One region of the Streptomyces sp. NPDC001920 genome, then DNA from elsewhere that is predicted to be linked to it. Evidence: riboswitches for the same ligand, from Rfam matches in the RefSeq annotation. Region 1 holds a riboswitch; each other region holds the start of a gene.

Region 1 (4,205 bases):
GGCTCGCTGGGAGACGTACTGCCTTATGGGGTAGGCCAGCGCCACCACCATGGAGCAGACGACCAGCGCGAGCAGGGCGGCGCGTCCGGTGAGCCTGGAGCGCCGGGCCTGCCGCTTGGTCTGGGAGCGGTAGACACGGGCAGCCGTCTGCTCGCCGAGCAACCGGATCCTGGTCGCGGTGGAGAACCGGTCCCGGTCCTTGACGGCCATGTCCCGCCTCCCGTTTCACACGCGTACGTCCCCGCACACGGTACGGGACCGGTACGGGGACGTACGTACGACTGGCTAAGGATTGACCCTTTACGGCTCAGCCCTTGAAGCGCGGGAAGGCGCTGCGGCCGGCGTACACCGCGGCGTCGTCGAGGATCTCCTCGATGCGCAGCAGCTGGTTGTACTTGGCGACGCGGTCCGAGCGGGCGGGGGCGCCGGTCTTGATCTGGCCGCAGTTCACGGCGACGGCGAGGTCGGCGATGGTGACGTCCTCGGTCTCGCCGGAGCGGTGGGACATCATGCACTTGAAGCCGTTGCGCTGGGCCAGCTCGACGGCGTCCAGGGTCTCGGTGAGCGAACCGATCTGGTTGACCTTGACCAGCAGGGCGTTGGCGGCGCCCTCCTCGATGCCGCGGGCCAGGCGCTCGGGGTTGGTGACGAACAGGTCGTCGCCGACGAGCTGGACCTTGTCGCCGAGGCGCTCGGTGATGGTCTTCCAGCCGTCCCAGTCGTCCTCGAACAGCGGGTCCTCGATGGAGACGAGCGGGTACGCGTCGACGAGCTCCGCGTAGTAGTCCGTCATCTCGGCGGCGGAGCGCTCCTTGCCCTCGAAGACGTAGACGCCGTCCTTGTAGAACTCGGAGGCGGCGACGTCGAGCGCCAGGGCGATCTGCTCGCCGGGGGTGTAGCCGGCCTCCTTGACGGCCTCCAGGATGAGGTCGAGGGCGGCGCGGTTGGAGTCCAGGTTCGGGGCGAAGCCGCCCTCGTCGCCGAGGCCGGTGTTCAGGCCCTTGCGCTTCAGCACCTTCTTGAGGGTGTGGTAGACCTCGGCGCCCCAGCGCAGCGCCTCGGAGAAGGTCTCCGCGCCGATCGGGGCGATCATGAACTCCTGGATGTCCACGTTGGTGTCGGCGTGCGAGCCGCCGTTCAGGATGTTCATCATCGGCACCGGCAGCAGGTGCGCGTTGGGGCCGCCCAGGTAGCGGAAGAGCGGGAGGTCGCTGGCCTCGGAGGCGGCGTGGGCGACGGCGAGCGAGACGCCGAGGATGGCGTTGGCGCCGAGGGAGCCCTTGTTGTCGGTGGCGTCCAGGTCGAACATGGCCTGGTCGATCAGGCGCTGCTCGGTGGCGTCGTAGCCGACCAGCTCCGGGCCGATCTGCTCGATGACGGCGAGGACGGCCTTCTCGACGCCCTTGCCGAGGTAGCGGTTGGGGTCACCGTCGCGGAGCTCGATGGCCTCGAAGGCGCCGGTGGAGGCGCCGGACGGGACGGCGGCACGACCCGTGCTGCCGTCGTCGAGGCCGACCTCGACCTCGACCGTGGGATTGCCTCGGGAGTCCAGGATTTCCCGGGCTACGACGACGTCGATGGACGGCACGAGCATCTCCTTCTTGGGATGTGACGCGATGTGTCGCTGGTGGTGCGGGCACGTGGCCTCGCGCCTAGAGCCTAACCGCCCCCGGGACATCGGTCGGCGAGCGACCGTCCCGTGGACAGACTGACGGTACACATTGTTCCCAGGCGGAACAAAGAGGCTTCCGGATGACGGACGGGAAACGAATCCGGAGCGAAGACCGATGGAAGGATCCGCCCGCGCCGTCGGGTGACCGGGCGCGGACAGAGAAAAGCCCCGCCCCGGCGCGTACGGGGGAACACGCACCGGAGCGGGGAGTCCGTGAGGACGGGGGGGGTGGCCCTCACGGGGTCCTGGCTTCGAGGTCCACGGATGTGAGGGCGCCGGGGTTCAGCTGTCGGCCCGAATTACTTCAGGTGCAGCTGCTGACCCGGGTAGATCAGGTTGGCGTCCTGGACGATGTCCTTGTTCAGCTGGAAGAGCTTCTCCCAGCCGCCCTTGACGTCGCGCTCCTGGGCGATCGAGCTGAGGCTGTCACCCTTGGCGACCTTGTACTCGCCGTCGCCCTTCTTGACCTTCTTGCCGGTCGGGGTGGTGACGGTCTTGTCCTTCTCGGCGGCCGGGCGCTCGGCGGAGCGGGAGGCCGACTGCTGCTCGGTGGAGCGGGTGGTGGTCTCGGAGCTCTGCGAGGAGTCGCTCGACGAGGCGCCGGAGTAGGCGGCGTTCGACAGGCCGGTGCCGCAGTGCGGCCAGGCGCCCTTGCCCTGGCCGGCGAGGACCTTCTCGGCTATCTCGATCTGCTGGGCCTTGGTGGCCTGGTCGGCGGTGGAGGCGTACTGGGTGCCGCCGTACGCGGCCCAGGTCGAGGCGGAGAACTGCAGACCGCCGTAGTAGCCGTTGCCGGTGTTGATCGACCAGTTGCCGCCGGACTCGCACTGGGCGACGGCGTCCCACTCGGAGGCGGTGGCGGCCGAGGCGCTGCCCGCGGCCATCAGCGGGGCGGCGACGGCGGCGGCGCCGGTGACGCCGACGACGGCGATGGCACGGGCGGCCTTGGACGGACGACGGTGCTTGCCCTTGCTGGAAAACAGCATGGAGAGATCCCCTCACCGACGCCTACGAGGTGAGCTGTCGGGTTCGGGCCGGTTGAGTTGCCCGGCCGCGCACGCTCGCCTCTCGGCTGCTGTTGCGCGGCTTCACCCCGAGCCGGCTCCGGCCGTGCGGCCCCGAAGGGCCTCAACTGCCGGACCCGGCGCAAACCTTGGGTCCCCCGCTCCTGCCTACGGCGCTTGACGCGACGACTGTTCCCGTACGGCCGCCGGCAGGATTCGGCGTGACGGCCATCGGGGCCCGCACTGGTGGCGAGCGGTCACGACCGTAGACACGCGATTCGCGGAATTTCAAAGACGATCAGGGCTTCTGAGATCTATCTCTCACTACATTTAAAACGGACATTCAGGAGCGAAACGTGACGCGAACTCCCGCAGTTTTTCGCCCTGTTCGGCACCTATTCGGTCGGGACGTCCAGGGTCTGACCGGGGAAGATGTCGTTGGCGTCGGCGCCGATGGCGTCCTTGTTCGCGTCGTACAGCGCACGCCACCCGCCGTCGAGCTCAAGGGAGTCGGCGATGGAGGCCAGGGTGTCCCCCGGGCGGACGCTGTACGAGGCGTGGCGGCCGGAGGGCTTGGCGGCGCCGTCGACGGCCTCGCTCTCGTCGGCACTGGCTCCGCGATGACGCCCGGAGCCGGTGGTCGCGTCCTCGATCGACCCGGTGTCGACCAGGCTCCAGGAGCCCGCCGCCTGCCCCAAGTCGTCCCGATTGTCCCCCTTGGGGGCCTCTACGGGAGAGCTGTCCGGCGACTGCGCGACCCGGGAGTCGGGCGACGTGTCCGCCTTCTCGGACTTCTCGGCCCTTGGGGGTGACGAGGGAGACGAAGAGGAGCTATCGGGCGATTCGGACGATTCATCAGAAGAGCCGCTCGGCGAGTTCGAGTCACCCGACGGAGTCGAGGCGCCGGAAGAGTTCGAAGAACCGGAAGAACCGGATGAGTTCGATGAACCGGACGAACTGGACGATCCGGACGAATCCGACCGGCCTGGCGAGTCGAGCAATCCGGATGACCCGGAAACCTCGGACGGCGAGTCCTCCTCCACACCGGTGTCGAGGTCGACCGACCCCGACTGCTTGGTGAGGCCGTTGAGGACCGCACAGGTGCCCCAGGGGCTGGTTCCCCGGTCCGCGAGGATCTCCTGCGCCACGGCGATCTGCTGGGAACGGCTCGCCAGATCGGGGCTCGCCGCGTAGTCGAGACCGCCGTACTCGTCCCACTCGTCCTGGGTCAACTGCAGGCCGCCGTACTGCCCGTTGCCGGTGTCCGCGCTCCAGGACCCACCGCTCTCGCAGTCGGCCACCTTGTCCCAGACCGTACCGTCGGCCGCGCTCGCCCCCGTGGCACCGAGGAGCGGGATGGCGATGGCGGAGCCGGTCACTCCGGCCGCGACCAGAAGTGCCGGCGCCTGACGGGGGCGACGGTGACGACCGTTCCCGGAGAGCATGCGGGGACCTTTCGCGAGGCAGCAGTGACCGCGGCGCGTGAAGCGTGGGCGCCGTCGTTGATCCGTGAACGTATAGGCAGACGA
Region 2 (4,205 bases), on a different contig from region 1:
CTTGCGCTCGTAGAACCGCACACCGCCGACGACCTTGTAGGGCAGGCCGACCCGGATGAAGACCTCTTCGAAGACACGGGACTGGGCGTTCGTCCGGTAGAAGACGGCGACATCGCCGGCCTTCGCGTGGCCCGCGTCCGTCAGTCGGTCTATCTCCTCGGCGACGAACTGCGCCTCGTCGTGCTCGGTGTCCGCGACATAGCCGGTGATGCGCGCGCCCGCGCCCGCGTTGGTCCACAGGTTCTTCGGGCGGCGGGATTCGTTGCGCTCGATGACCGCGTTGGCGGCGCTGAGGATCGTCTGCGTCGACCGGTAGTTCTGTTCGAGCAGGATGGTCGTCGCGTCCGGGTAGTCCTCCTCGAACTGGAGGATGTTGCGGATCGTCGCGCCTCGGAAGGCGTAGATCGACTGGTCGGCGTCGCCCACCACGCACAGCTCGGCGGGCGGGATGTCGAACTCGCCGGGCGGCACGTCGACGGGGTGTTCGCGGGTGCCGACGAGTTCGCGCACGAGGGCGTACTGGGCGTGGTTGGTGTCCTGGTACTCGTCGACGAGGACGTGCCGGAAGCGGCGGCGGTAGTGCTCGGCGACGTCCGGGAAGGCGCGCAGCAGGTTGACCGTCGTCATGATCAGGTCGTCGAAATCGAGGGCGTTCGCCTCGCGCAGCCGCGACTGGTAGAGGGCGTAGGCCTGGGCGAGGGTCTTCTCGAAGCCGTCGGTGGCCTGCGCGGCGAAGTCCTCCTCGTCGATCAGCTCGTTCTTCAGATTGCTGATCTTGGCGCTGAAGGACTTGGGCGGGAACCGCTTGGGATCGAGATCCAGATCCCGGCAGACGAGCGCCATCAGCCGCTTGCTGTCGGCGGCGTCGTAGATCGAGAAGGACGAGGTGAACCCGAGCTTCTTGCTCTCTCGCCGCAGGATGCGCACGCACGCGCTGTGGAAGGTCATCACCCACATCGCGTTCGCCCGTGGGCCGACGAGCTGCTCGACGCGCTCCTTCATCTCGCCCGCGGCCTTGTTGGTGAAGGTGATCGCGAGGATCTGCCCCGGATGCACGTTCCGCTCGGCCAGCAGATGGGCGATGCGGTGCGTGAGCACCCGGGTCTTGCCGGAGCCGGCACCGGCCACGATGAGCAGCGGGGTGTCGGAGTGGACGACGGCGGCACGCTGGTTCTCGTTCAGCCCCTCCAGGAGCGCGGCCGCGTCGAGCGCCGGGCGTGGAGCACCGTCGCGGTAGTAGGCGTCCCGGTCCGGCGGCACGTCGAACTTCCCGCCGAACAGATCGTCCGGAACCGGCTCCGGAGCATGATCGTCCTCGGGCGGTGGCGGGTGTTCTTCCTCATGGGCCCGCGGGGCCTGGAGGTCCGCCAGGAAGCTGTCGTCAAAGAGGCTGCTCATCGCTCTCCGAGTCTAGGGCGCCCCACTGACAGCCCGCCCCCGCCCTGAGAACATCGCCGGATTCCGCACCCGGAGCCCGCCCAGGCCCGCACTCCAGGCACTCTCCACCACGACTCCCTCACGCTCTGCGACCAGTACCCACTCGCCGTAAGCGGTCGCACTCCTCAACCGACACCGGCCACCCGAATCCACGGCCGACGACCACACGATCGAGCTACCCGACCACGGCGAGGACCACGACGGACGAGAACCGGACATAGAACCAGAAGAGGACCGGACGAGAACCGGGAATGCGGCGGGAAGCCACGACGGAGAACCCGACCAGAAAGAGACAGACATCACTTCTCTCCCCGAACCTGAACAACTCCCCACAACCACCCACCGATCGACCCTCGACCAGGCCCACCTGACTCAAGGTCACGAAAATGTATCGGGCATATCGAACATCAACCTTCACAGGGGCCACACGAGTTGGCTACCGTGCCCGGCAGGCCGTACGACCCCCTCCGGCGAACGTCGCCGGGCCGCGCGGCCTCCGTCGAGTCCGGCGTGCCACCGCGCAGCCGGAGCCGGGGACCCACCTAAATTGGGGTGAATCGGCCACATCCCGTACAGGGAAGGCCGTAGGGCAACCCTTCCGAACCACCCGCCCGAACCCGACAGCTAACTCGGTAGGCGGAACATGGAAGGAGTCGCCTCCCTTGGCGTCGCACCGCAAGTCGCGTCCCGCTGGTACGCGCGTAGCAGGCATACGGACCCCCGCCCTCGCCACGGCGGCCCTCACCTCCGTGGCCCTGCTGTCCCAGTCGGCCAACGCGAGCCCCTCGACGGACGACAAGCCGAGCCTCGAAGAGGTCGAGAAGAAGGTCGACGACCTCTACCGCCAGGCGGAGTCGGCCACCGAGAAGTACAACGCGGCCAAGGAGAAGACCTCCAAGCAGCGCAAGCGCGTCAGCGCCCTCCTCGACGACGTCGCCAAGCGCACCCAGAAGCTCAACGAGGCGCGCGAGGAGCTGGGACGCAACGCAGCCGCCCAGTACCGCACCGGAGCCGCCGCCCCCGACACGGCGACCTTCCTCCTGGCGGACACCCCGCAGGACTACTTCGACCAGTCCCAGCTGATGGACCGTATGACCGGCCGTCAGAAGGAGGCGGTCGACGAGTACTTCACCCAGCAGTCGGCGACGATGAAGAAGCGCCGGGAGGCCACCCGGAGCCTTGAGACGCTCACCGAGTCGCAGAACGACCTGCAGGCCGCCAAGACCACCGTTCAGAGGAAGCTCTCCGACGCGCGCGAACTCCTCTCCAAGCTGACGGCCGAGGAGAAGGCCCGCCTCGCCGCGATCGAGAAGCGCAAGCAGGAAGAGGCGGCGCGCAAGGCCGCGGAACTGGCCCGGCAGCAGGCGGAGGCCGAGCGTCAGCGCCAGGAGGCCGCCCAGCAGCAGGAGGCCGCCCAGCAGGGCAGCGAGTCGGCGGACTCGGGCGCCTCGGAGGCACCGGCGCCCGACTCCTCGTACGCCACCAAGGCCGAGAAAGCCCTGGCCTTCGCCCGCGCCCAGATAGGCAAGCCGTACGTCTGGGGAGCCACCGGCCCCGACTCCTACGACTGCTCCGGCCTCACCCAGGCCGCCTGGAAGGCCGCGGGCGTGGACATCCCGCGCGTCACCTACGACCAGGTCGAGGCCGGCACCACGGTCCCCCTCTCCAGCGCCCAGCCCGGCGACCTGGTCTTCTTCTACGACGACGTCACCCACGTGGGCATCTACATCGGCAACGGCATGATGATCCACGCCCCCAAGCCCGGCACGTACGTCCGCGAGGAGTCGATCTACTACGACGGCGAGTCGTCGATCCACAGCGTGGTCCGCCCCGCCTGACGCCAGCCCGCGCGGAGAGGGCGAGGGCGCCGCCAGCCCTCTCCGTGGCCGCCGCCGTGGACGTCCCGCGGCTCAAGGCACCGGCGAGGTCCTGCACTGTGGACCTCCGTGGCGGCGTGGCCGGCGGTCGCGGTGCGGTCCTACGCCGAGGTCATGTCCACAGAACGGCGATGAAGACGTTCGCCACGGTCAGCAGCCCCACCAGTGCGAACAGGCGCTTGTCGACCTTCTCCTCGTCCCGCTTCACATAGACCAGCCCGAGGATCACGATCAGCAGCGCCAGCTTCACGCCGATCTTGATGTTGTCGACGGACTGGTCGTCCGCCTGATTGAGGCCGACGAGGATCACCCCGGTGACCAGCATGGTCAGCGCGCCGTGCAGCATCGCGGGCACGAACCGGGCGGCACCTTGGCCCATCGCCTTCATCTGGGTGAGGAAACCACCGAGCAGCGCGGCGATACCGATGATGTGCAGGCCGACGAAGAGGTGGATGAGTACGTCCATGGAGCCGGAGCCTAATCAGCGCCGCGAAACCACCCCACACCGCCCCACTCACTCCTCCGCCCTCGCCCATCCGACCTGACTCGCCCCCCCTCACTCACCGTCACCGCCGAGTGGCCCCCTCAGCGTCCGCCGCTCGCTCCCGCCTCCTGGAGCGCGCATATATGCGCCCCATAGCACCCCATCACCCCCACCGTTCCCGGAACCGCCACATCGGTCAGCACCCCATGCGAACCCGACGCCGCCGTCCCGGAATCACGCTCACTTACGGTCACCACCGGTCCGCTCCCGGCACTTCCGTACAACGCGTTACCGAACCGTCACAGTGAGGTTTAACGTCCTTCACCAGGTGACCGGCTCCCCACCGCCGCCCGGGCCAGGGGCGGCAGTCGGACACCACCGCCGAGAAAGTCCGGCGGCGGCCCGCT
Region 3 (4,205 bases), on a different contig from region 1:
ATGATCTCCTCGACCGGCACTTCGGGCTTGTCGAAATGGGTGTAGTACAGGTCGATGTGATCGGTGCCGAGGCGGCGCAGGGAGGCGTCGGCGGCGGCCTTGATGGTGGCCGCGCTCAGGCCCTGGAAGTCGGGGTGCTGGCTGACCTTGGTGGCGATCACGACGTCGTCCCGGTTGCCGCGCGCCTTCAGCCATGAGCCGATGATGGTCTCGGACTCGCCGCCCCCGTTGCCCTGGACCCACGCGGAGTACGAGTCGGCGGTGTCGACGAAGTTGCCGCCCGCCGCCGTGTAGGCGTCGAGCACGGCGAAGGACTGGGCCTCGTCGGCCGTCCAGCCGAAGACGTTGCCGCCGAGGCAGAGGGGGAAGACCCGCAGGTCGGTGGAGCCGAGTGTGCGCAGTGAAGTCATGCTTCACCTCAACCGCCACGAGGGAGTGGACCATTCCGGGGCGGCGACGTTCCCGTGGGCCCGGCCCTCGCCGCCGGTCCGGCGCACCGGCGCACGGACCGGCGGCCCTGACGTCGGGGGGTCGTCGTCAGGGCCGCCGGGGATGAGTCGTGGGGTGTCCCGAGTGCCGCCTCGCAGCGGCCGGGTGTCAGACCGTCAGGCCCTTTCCGCGCAGCCAGGCCATCGGGTCGATGCCGCTCCCGCTGCCGTCGGGGTGGACCTCCAGGTGGAGGTGGGCGCCGGTCACGTTGCCGGTGGCGCCCACGCGGCCGATGACGTCGCCCGTGTTGACCTTCTGGCCGACGCTCACGCTGATCGAGGACTGGTGGGCGTACCAGATCTCGGTGCCGTCCTCCAGGGTGAGGACCGTCTTGTAGCCGTAGGAACCGTCCCAGCCTGCGAAGGTGATGGTGCCGGTGTGCACCGCCTTGATCAGGGTGCCGGAGGGGGCGGCGAAGTCGAGGCCCGTGTGGTAGCCGGAGGACCAGTAGGGGCCGGCCTGCCCGAAGGTCGAGGTGACGGTGTACGAGGAGGTCGGCAGCGCGTACTGCTTGGCCAGCTCGGCGAGGCGCTCGGCCTCGGCCTTCTTGCGGGCCTCCTCCTCGGCCTTGGCCTTGGCGGCGGCGGCCTTGGCCTCCGCCTCCTTCTCCGCCTTGGCGGCCGCGGCGGCGGCTTCCTTCTCGGCGGCGGCGACCGCTTCGGCGGCAGCCTTGCTCTCGATCTGGTCCTGCTGCTGCTCGACCTGGGCGATGATCCGGGCCCGCAGCGCCTCACCGGCGTCGCCGGTGCCCTGGGTGGTCTCCTCGGTGGTCGCGCCCATGGTGCTCAGCGCGGTGCCGGTGTCGGCGGCCGGGGAGTCGTCGTCGGAGATGAGGGGCAGGTCCGGCATGCTGATGGCGACCGGCGGCTTGCCCGTCTGCGCGGTGGCCATGCCGCCCGCGCCGACGGCGGCTATGACGCCGACGCCGAGAACCGTGGAGCTGCGGGCGAGTCCCCCGCCGCGCTGCTTGGCGACGCGATGCCTGCCGCGTACGGGGCGAATGGATTCCGCGGTGGGGTTCCACTCCTCGAACGGGCCCTCGTCAGTGCGGTAGCGGTCGTAGCCGAAGGTGTCGTCGGTGCGCTGACTCGGCACGAACGGGGCTTGCGTAGCAGGCCTGTTGGACGCCACGTGGGCGTGCTCCTTTCCTTCCTTCTCGCCTACCGGGTTAGCTGACGGGTTCGGAGCAGGAAGGTCTCCTACGCGCGTATACCGGCCGTGACTCCACGGCGGCTTCAGCGCGATTCACCCCAGGGTGGTGGTTCCCCGGTTCCCGTACGGGGTACAGGATTCGGCGCGTGCGCACGGAGCCGCCTCTTGTGACGGCTGGGACGACCGCGCTGCGTTATCGAACGTTAATAGACGCGGGGTACGGATTCCAAGCTGTTCTACTTGATCGTTAACGAATTTCGGGCGGACTTACAGGTCATGAGCCCCCCAAAACGGGCGAGTTGACCAAGGCTCCGCAGCCACACAGGTACTGACGGTGTGTCAGTTGTGATGCGGAGGGCGGTCGCCCGGTCACCGTTGGTGACAACACTCAAGGGTCGTCACGGCGGCGAAAGCAGAGAAAAAGCGGGCCCGAACACACTCAGGGCCGGAACTGAATCAGTTCCGGCCCTGAGCCATCAGTAGCGGGGACAGGATTTGAACCTGCGACCTCTGGGTTATGAGCCCAGCGAGCTACCGAGCTGCTCCACCCCGCGGCGATGACTCCATAGTACGCCATCCGCGGGACCGGACGCACACGGCTTTCCGGCGGCAGGCTCCCACCGGCCTTTTCATGGCAGCAGGTGCCCGTTCGGCGCCTTGGCCCGCTCCTCGAACTCGGGCAGGACCACGACGTCCACCCCCTGCTCCGCCAGCGCCCCGCTTCCGTCGGCCCCCATCACGAACGTGTCCGGCTCCCGCCAGGCCGTCACCACCCGCCGCACTCCCGCGTCGAGGATCAGCCGCGCGCAGGGCAGCGGGCGGGACGCCCGCCGCGTGCAGGGCTCCAGGCTGGTGTACACCGTCGCGTCCGCCAGTCTCGGATCGTCGGCGCCGATCTTCGCGAGGGCCGCCTCCTCCGCATGCACCACCGGGTCGCCGGCCTCCCGGGAGTGGCCGCGCGCCAGCTCGGTCCCGTCGGCGGCCACCACCACGGCGCCCACGCTGAACGCCGTGCGCGACGGCGGGCACTGCGCCGCGAGGTCGCACGCGAGCGCCAGCCAGTGCCGGTCCGCGGCGGCGGGCAGCGCGCCGACGCCGGGCGCCGTCGGCTCGTAGCGCATCAGCACGACGTCCTCGATCCGACGGGTCTCCAGCAGCCGCAGCCGCCCGCCCTGGTACCCGCCCGGCCCGAACAGCCGTGGCGCCTTCGGGTCGCCCACGAACAGCGGCGCCAGCACCAGCTGCACCTCGTCGGCCAGCCCTTGCTGGAGCAGCTGGGTGTGGATGAGTCCGCCGCCCTCCACCATCAGCCGCTCCACGCCGCGCACCTCACGCAGATGCGTCAGCAGGTCCCGCCAGTCCAGCTCCGCGCCCAGCGCGACCACGTCCGCCGCGACCGGGGCCCGCCGCAGCCGCTCGGCGCCCTTCTCCGTCGTGTAGACGACCTTCTCGCCGCCCGTGTGCCAGAAGTTCGCCGTCGGATCCAGCTCTCCGGACGCGCTGACCGTGACCTTCAGCGGATACTCCGGCTTGCCCGCCGCCACCCGCGCGGCCCGCCGCTCGGCCGAGTACACCAGCAGCCGCGGGTTGTCCGCCCGGATGGTGCCGGCGCCGACGAGGATCGCGTCCACGGAGGCCCGGACCTCGTCGACCCGGTCGAAGTCGGCCGGACCGGACAGGAGCAGCCGCTCGGCCGTGGTGTCGTCGAGGTACCCGTCCAGTGAGACGGCGGCGGACAGCAGGACGTAGGGGTACGAGGGCATCGGCGCGCTCTCCGCTCGGCGAACTCGGTCGTGGTTCACGGTCTTGGTTCACGTTCTTGGTTCAAGTTTGAAACAAACTTACACTGGGGGCATGACGACTCGCTGGCTCACTCCCCAGGAGCAGCGCGCCTGGCGCGCGTACATCGCCGCCGCCGCGCTCGTGGAGGACGCGCTGGACCGGCAACTCCAGCAGGAAGCCGGCATGCCCCACCTGTATTACTCCATCCTCGCCACCCTGTCCGAGGCGCCGGAGCGCCGGCTGCGCATGACCGACCTCGCGGAACGGCTGAAGATCACACGCAGCCGGCTCACGTATGCCGTCTCCCGGCTGGAGAAGGACGGGCTGGTGCGGCGCGAGGACTGCGGCTGGGACAAGCGCGGCAGCATCGCGACCCTCACGGAACAGGGCATGCGAACGCTGGAGCAGGCGGCACCCGGCCATGTGGAGACCGTGCGGTCGCTGCTCTTCGACCGGCTGACACCTGCGCAGGTCGGACAGCTGGAGGAGATCTTCACGGCGATCGGCGCGGGCTTCACCGGGGACGGCGCGCACGCCACCGCGGACGAGGTGCCCTGGCGGCGGCGCTCCGGCAGGTCGTGCCCCTGAGGCGTTCGCCGCGCCCGTGACGTACACGACAAACCCATTGCTTCAAATTTAAAGCATGGGGTAGGGTCCCGAACCGAGAAGCTGCTTCAAATCTGAAGCAGACGGCCCTCGTACGGAACCCGGAGAACCCGCATGCCCGACTTCATCGCCGCCGCCACCCAGCGCGCCCGCGTCCGGGTCCCGCTGCGCTTCCA
Region 4 (4,205 bases), on a different contig from region 1:
CCGAGGAGAGCGGCGAGGTCTATGGCTGCGCCCTCGGCTGGTCCGGGTCCTGGCGCATCGCCGTCGCCCAACTCCCGGACGCGCGCGTGCAGATCACCGGCGGCGCCGGACACGACGACTCCGGGCTGCTGCGGCTGGGACCGGGGGAGTCCTTCACGACACCCGTCTTCGCCGGACTGTGGAGCGGGAGCGGCTTCGGCGGAGCGAGCCGGGCCTGGCACGCGTACCAGCGCTCGTACGTCATCCCGGACGCCGACCAGGACCGGCCGGTGCTGTTCAACTCCTGGGAGGCGACGGAGTTCGACATCTCCGAGGAGCAGCAGAGCGTGCTCGCGCGGCGGGCCGCGGCCATCGGCGTCGAACTGTTCGTGGTCGACGACGGCTGGTTCGGGGCACGCACCAGCGACCGCGCCGGACTCGGCGACTGGGTGCCGAACCCCGACCGCTTCCCGTCCGGGCTCAAGCCGCTCGCGGAGTACGTGCACGAGCTCGGCATGCAGTTCGGCATCTGGGTGGAGCCGGAAATGGTCAATCCGGACAGTGAGTTGTATCGCGCCCATCCATCATGGATTCAATATGAAACGGGGCGAAAGCGGACGGAATTCCGCAATCAGCTCGTACTGAACCTCGCCCGCGAGGACGTGCAGGAATACCTGTGGGAGCGGCTCGACGGGCTCCTGTCCAGCGCCCCGATCGACTATGTGAAGTGGGACTTCAACCGCTGCTTCACCGACGCCGGCTGGCCCGGGGAGTCGTACCCGCAACGGCTGTGGGTCGACCACGTGCGGGCTCTGTACGGGCTGCTGGACCGGCTGCGGGCCGCCCACCCGGGCGTCGCCTTCGAGTCCTGCTCGGGTGGGGGCGGGCGGATCGACCTGGGGGTGCTGGGCCGTACGGACCAGGTGTGGACCTCGGACAACACCGACCCGCTCGACCGGCTGGCCGTCCAGCACGGCTTCAGCCAGGTCCACCCCGCCCGCGCCATGGCCGCCTGGGTCACCGACAGCCCCAACGCCATGCTCAATCACCGTGCGAGCTCCCTGCGCTTCCGTTTCGTGAGCGCCATGGCCGGGGTGCTCGGGGTCGGCGGCGACCTCGCCCGCTGGAGCGAGGAGGAACTCGCCGAAGCGCGGGAGTGGGTGGCGCTCTACAAGGAGATCAGGCCCGTGGTGCAGCACGGCGACCTCTACCGGCTGCGGCCTCCGAAGGGTGGGCTGAGCGCGGTGCAGTACGTGCGCGGAGGCGACGCGGTCGTCCTCGCCTGGCTCCAGGCCCAGCGGTTCGGCGAGCCCGTCCCGGCGCTGCGGCTGCGTGCGCTCGACCCGACAGCATCGTATGAATGCCTTGAAACGGGCGAAACGCACAGAGGTGCCGTACTGCTGCATCACGGACTGAAGGTCGGATTGCGTGGCGACCTTGATGCGACGGTTATCCGACTGCGTCGCATCTAGGGGTTCTGTCCGAATTCAGCTCCTTCATTCCAACTCGCTCCGGAGTGAAGGAAGCTGGAGCAGTGTCACGTGAGCAGCGTCATAATCGTGACGGTGCGTTGCTGGTCATGTTCACGTAATCCATATGTGTTTCAAGGAGCTTTGTGTCGGGAGGTGCCCCGCTAATCAACGGAGGGTGACCGATAATTCCCACAAGGGATCAACAGGAACGCATTCGGACGGAACCCCTCACTTGTTCCCGCGCGTCTTCCTCGCTTACGTTCGCCACCCATCCGGACGGACGCCGAATCCTGCCGCCGACCGGATTCCGCGCTAACTCACCCGTGTACGGCAGGAGCGGGGGACCCACAGGTACAACCGCCTGTTCCGGTCTCCGGAACGGCTTGGGGTCAAGTCGCGTCCCGACGCGGCCGGGCATCTCCAGCCCGCACCCGACAGCTCACCTCGCAGGCGCCGGAGAGGAATTCGCCATGCCCGCGAAGGGTAAGCACCGCCGTCCGAAGTCCCCGCGCTTCACCCGCTCCATCGCCGTCGCCGGAACCGGTGGCGCCGCTCTCGCCCTCCCGCTCATCGGTGCCACCGGCGCCCACGCCGCTCCTTCGCAGACCGTTTCGGAAAAGGCCGTTCAGGCCCTTCCGGTCGCCGGACAGAAAGCCGCCGAGAAGAAGGAAACGGCGAAGAAGGCGGATGCGCGGACCTATTCCGTGAAGGTCGGCGACTACCTTTCGAAGATCGCCGACGAGCAGAACGTCGAGGGCGGCTGGAAGAAGCTCTACGCCGACAACCGTGAGGCCGTCGGTGACGACCCGGCGCTGATCCACCCCGGTCTGAAGCTCACCCTCGGTGGCAAGGCCGCGCCGAGCGCCCCCAAGTCGCCGGCGCCGTCCTCCGGCTCGACCGCTTCCAAGCCGTCCAAGCCGTCCAAGTCGTCCCAGTCCTCCAAGTCCTCCAAGTCCACCGCGTCGAAGGCGACCACGGCAGCGCAGAGCGCCGACACCACCGGCACCGCCAATGGCTTCACGGCACCCGTGGCCGGTGCCGCCGTCGGCACCGCCTACAAGGTCGCGGGCAGCATGTGGTCCAGCGGCTACCACACCGGCGTCGACTTCGTCGTCCCGACCGGCACGTCGCTGAAGGCCGTGGGCGCCGGCACGGTCGTCTCCGCCGGCTGGGCCGGCGCGTACGGCAACCAGGTCGTCATCCAGCTCGCCGACGGCCGCTACGCCCAGTACGCCCACCTGTCGTCCCTCTCGGTGTCGAGCGGCCAGTCCGTCACCGCGGGCCAGCAGGTCGGCCTCTCCGGCTCGACCGGCAACTCGACCGGCCCGCACCTGCACTTCGAGATCCGCACCACCCCGGACTACGGCTCGGACCTCGACCCGGTCGCCTACCTCCGTTCGAAGGGCGTCGCCATCGGCTGACGGTCGTCTTGCCGACGCCGTCTGCCTGACACGCAGCCGAAGGCCGGACCCCGATCCCGGGGTCCGGCCTTCGGCGTGTCCGAGGGGAGGTCGGCTCGCCGTCCGGACCGTGTGGAGCCACTTCCGGGTCGGCGACTTCCGGGTCCGGTGGCTGCGTCCGCAACGCACCTGACCAAAGGGTTATTCCGGGTTTGGCGAACACTTGGGAAGTGGCTTATCTCACCGCTCGTCAACCCTGCCCTACGGTCGCGTAGGTCACATTCGAAGGTGAATCATGTGCCGATGTGGCAGACGATTCGAAGAGTGACAGCAGATCAGTGATCGGGTCGTACGTCGCGGTGGGGGACAGCTTCACCGAGGGCGTCGGCGACCCCGGCCCCGACGGGGCGTTCGTCGGCTGGGCCGACCGGTTCGCGGTCCTCCTCGCGGACCGGCGGCCCGAGGGCGACTTCGACTACACCAACCTCGCCGTGCGCGGCAAACTGCTCGACCAGATCGTGGCGGACCAGCTCCCGCAGGCCATCGAAATGGCCCCGGACCTGGTCTCCTTCTGCGCGGGCGGCAACGACATCATCCGGCCCGGCACCGACCCCGACGAGGTCGCCGAGCGGTTCGAGCGGGCCGTCGCCCGGTTGACCTCCGCGGTCGGCACCGTCATGGTGACGACCGGATTCGACACCCGTGGCGTGCCCGTGCTGAAGCATCTGCGCGGCAAGATCGCCACGTACAACGGCCATGTGCGGGCCATCGCCGACCGGTACGGCTGTCCGGTGCTCGACCTGTGGTCCCTGAAGACCGTTCAGGACCGGCGCGCCTGGGACCACGACCGGCTCCACCTGTCTCCGGAAGGGCACACGCGCGTGGCCTTGCGCGCGGGCCAGGTCCTCGGCCTCGATGTGCCGGCCGACCCCGACCAGCCCTGGCCGCCGCTCCCGCCGCGCGGCACTCTGGAGATCCGGCGGGACGACGTCCAGTGGGCGCGCGAGTACCTGGTGCCCTGGATCGGGCGTCGGCTGCGCGGAGAGTCCTCGGGCGACCATGTGACGGCCAAGGGCGCACTGTCGCCGGACGACATCAAGATGCGGATCGACGCGGTGGCTTGAGCCGGCGCTCCGGCGACGTGGGCCGTGCCCGGTTCCAGGGGGCGCGGCCCGCACGGCCGCCGGGTGCCGGCGCCGACCGGTCGGCGGGAGGTCGGCGGCCTCACCGCGTCGCCGCCGCCAACGCCTCCCGCTCCAGCCCCAGTTCCCGGGCCAGCGCCTCGTCCACCCACTCCCGGGCACGCGCGCGTGACACCGCGCCGGAGTACGACGTCAACTGCACGGCGAGCCCG

Evidence for each region. A riboswitch is a leader RNA that binds a small molecule or an ion and turns the genes downstream of it on or off. The one in region 1 is predicted to bind cyclic di-AMP.
Region 2: another riboswitch for cyclic di-AMP. It lies ahead of ACWCPI_RS06905 (NlpC/P60 family protein); the one in region 1 lies ahead of ACWCPI_RS26780 (transglycosylase family protein).
Region 3: another riboswitch for cyclic di-AMP. It lies ahead of ACWCPI_RS11550 (M23 family metallopeptidase); the one in region 1 lies ahead of ACWCPI_RS26780 (transglycosylase family protein).
Region 4: another riboswitch for cyclic di-AMP. It lies ahead of ACWCPI_RS35290 (M23 family metallopeptidase); the one in region 1 lies ahead of ACWCPI_RS26780 (transglycosylase family protein).

The regions. Positions count from the first base shown of each region.
Region 1 is NZ_JBSFEP010000016.1:91,460-95,664, reverse strand. Features, by position in the region: gene ACWCPI_RS26790 (FtsB family cell division protein) at 1-210, opposite strand, end outside; gene eno (phosphopyruvate hydratase) at 308-1,588, opposite strand; gene ACWCPI_RS26780 (transglycosylase family protein) at 1,972-2,658, opposite strand; cyclic di-AMP (ydaO/yuaA leader) riboswitch at 2,663-2,862, opposite strand; gene ACWCPI_RS26775 (transglycosylase family protein) at 3,072-4,121, opposite strand.
Region 2 is NZ_JBSFEP010000003.1:348,463-352,667, reverse strand. Features, by position in the region: gene pcrA (DNA helicase PcrA) at 1-1,398, opposite strand, end outside; cyclic di-AMP (ydaO/yuaA leader) riboswitch at 1,939-2,091, shown strand; gene ACWCPI_RS06905 (NlpC/P60 family protein) at 2,100-3,275, shown strand; gene ACWCPI_RS06900 (hypothetical protein) at 3,427-3,780, opposite strand.
Region 3 is NZ_JBSFEP010000006.1:18,401-22,605, forward strand. Features, by position in the region: gene ACWCPI_RS11545 (aldo/keto reductase) at 1-410, opposite strand, end outside; gene ACWCPI_RS11550 (M23 family metallopeptidase) at 598-1,620, opposite strand; cyclic di-AMP (ydaO/yuaA leader) riboswitch at 1,632-1,796, opposite strand; tRNA gene ACWCPI_RS11555 (tRNA-Met) at 2,122-2,195, opposite strand; gene ACWCPI_RS11560 (dihydrofolate reductase family protein) at 2,271-3,404, opposite strand; gene ACWCPI_RS11565 (MarR family winged helix-turn-helix transcriptional regulator) at 3,496-4,011, shown strand; gene ACWCPI_RS11570 (GTP cyclohydrolase II) at 4,144-4,205, shown strand, end outside.
Region 4 is NZ_JBSFEP010000029.1:6,028-10,232, forward strand. Features, by position in the region: gene ACWCPI_RS35285 (alpha-galactosidase) at 1-1,451, shown strand, start outside; cyclic di-AMP (ydaO/yuaA leader) riboswitch at 1,752-1,917, shown strand; gene ACWCPI_RS35290 (M23 family metallopeptidase) at 1,922-2,872, shown strand; gene ACWCPI_RS35295 (SGNH/GDSL hydrolase family protein) at 3,190-3,975, shown strand; gene ACWCPI_RS35300 (TetR/AcrR family transcriptional regulator) at 4,076-4,205, opposite strand, start outside.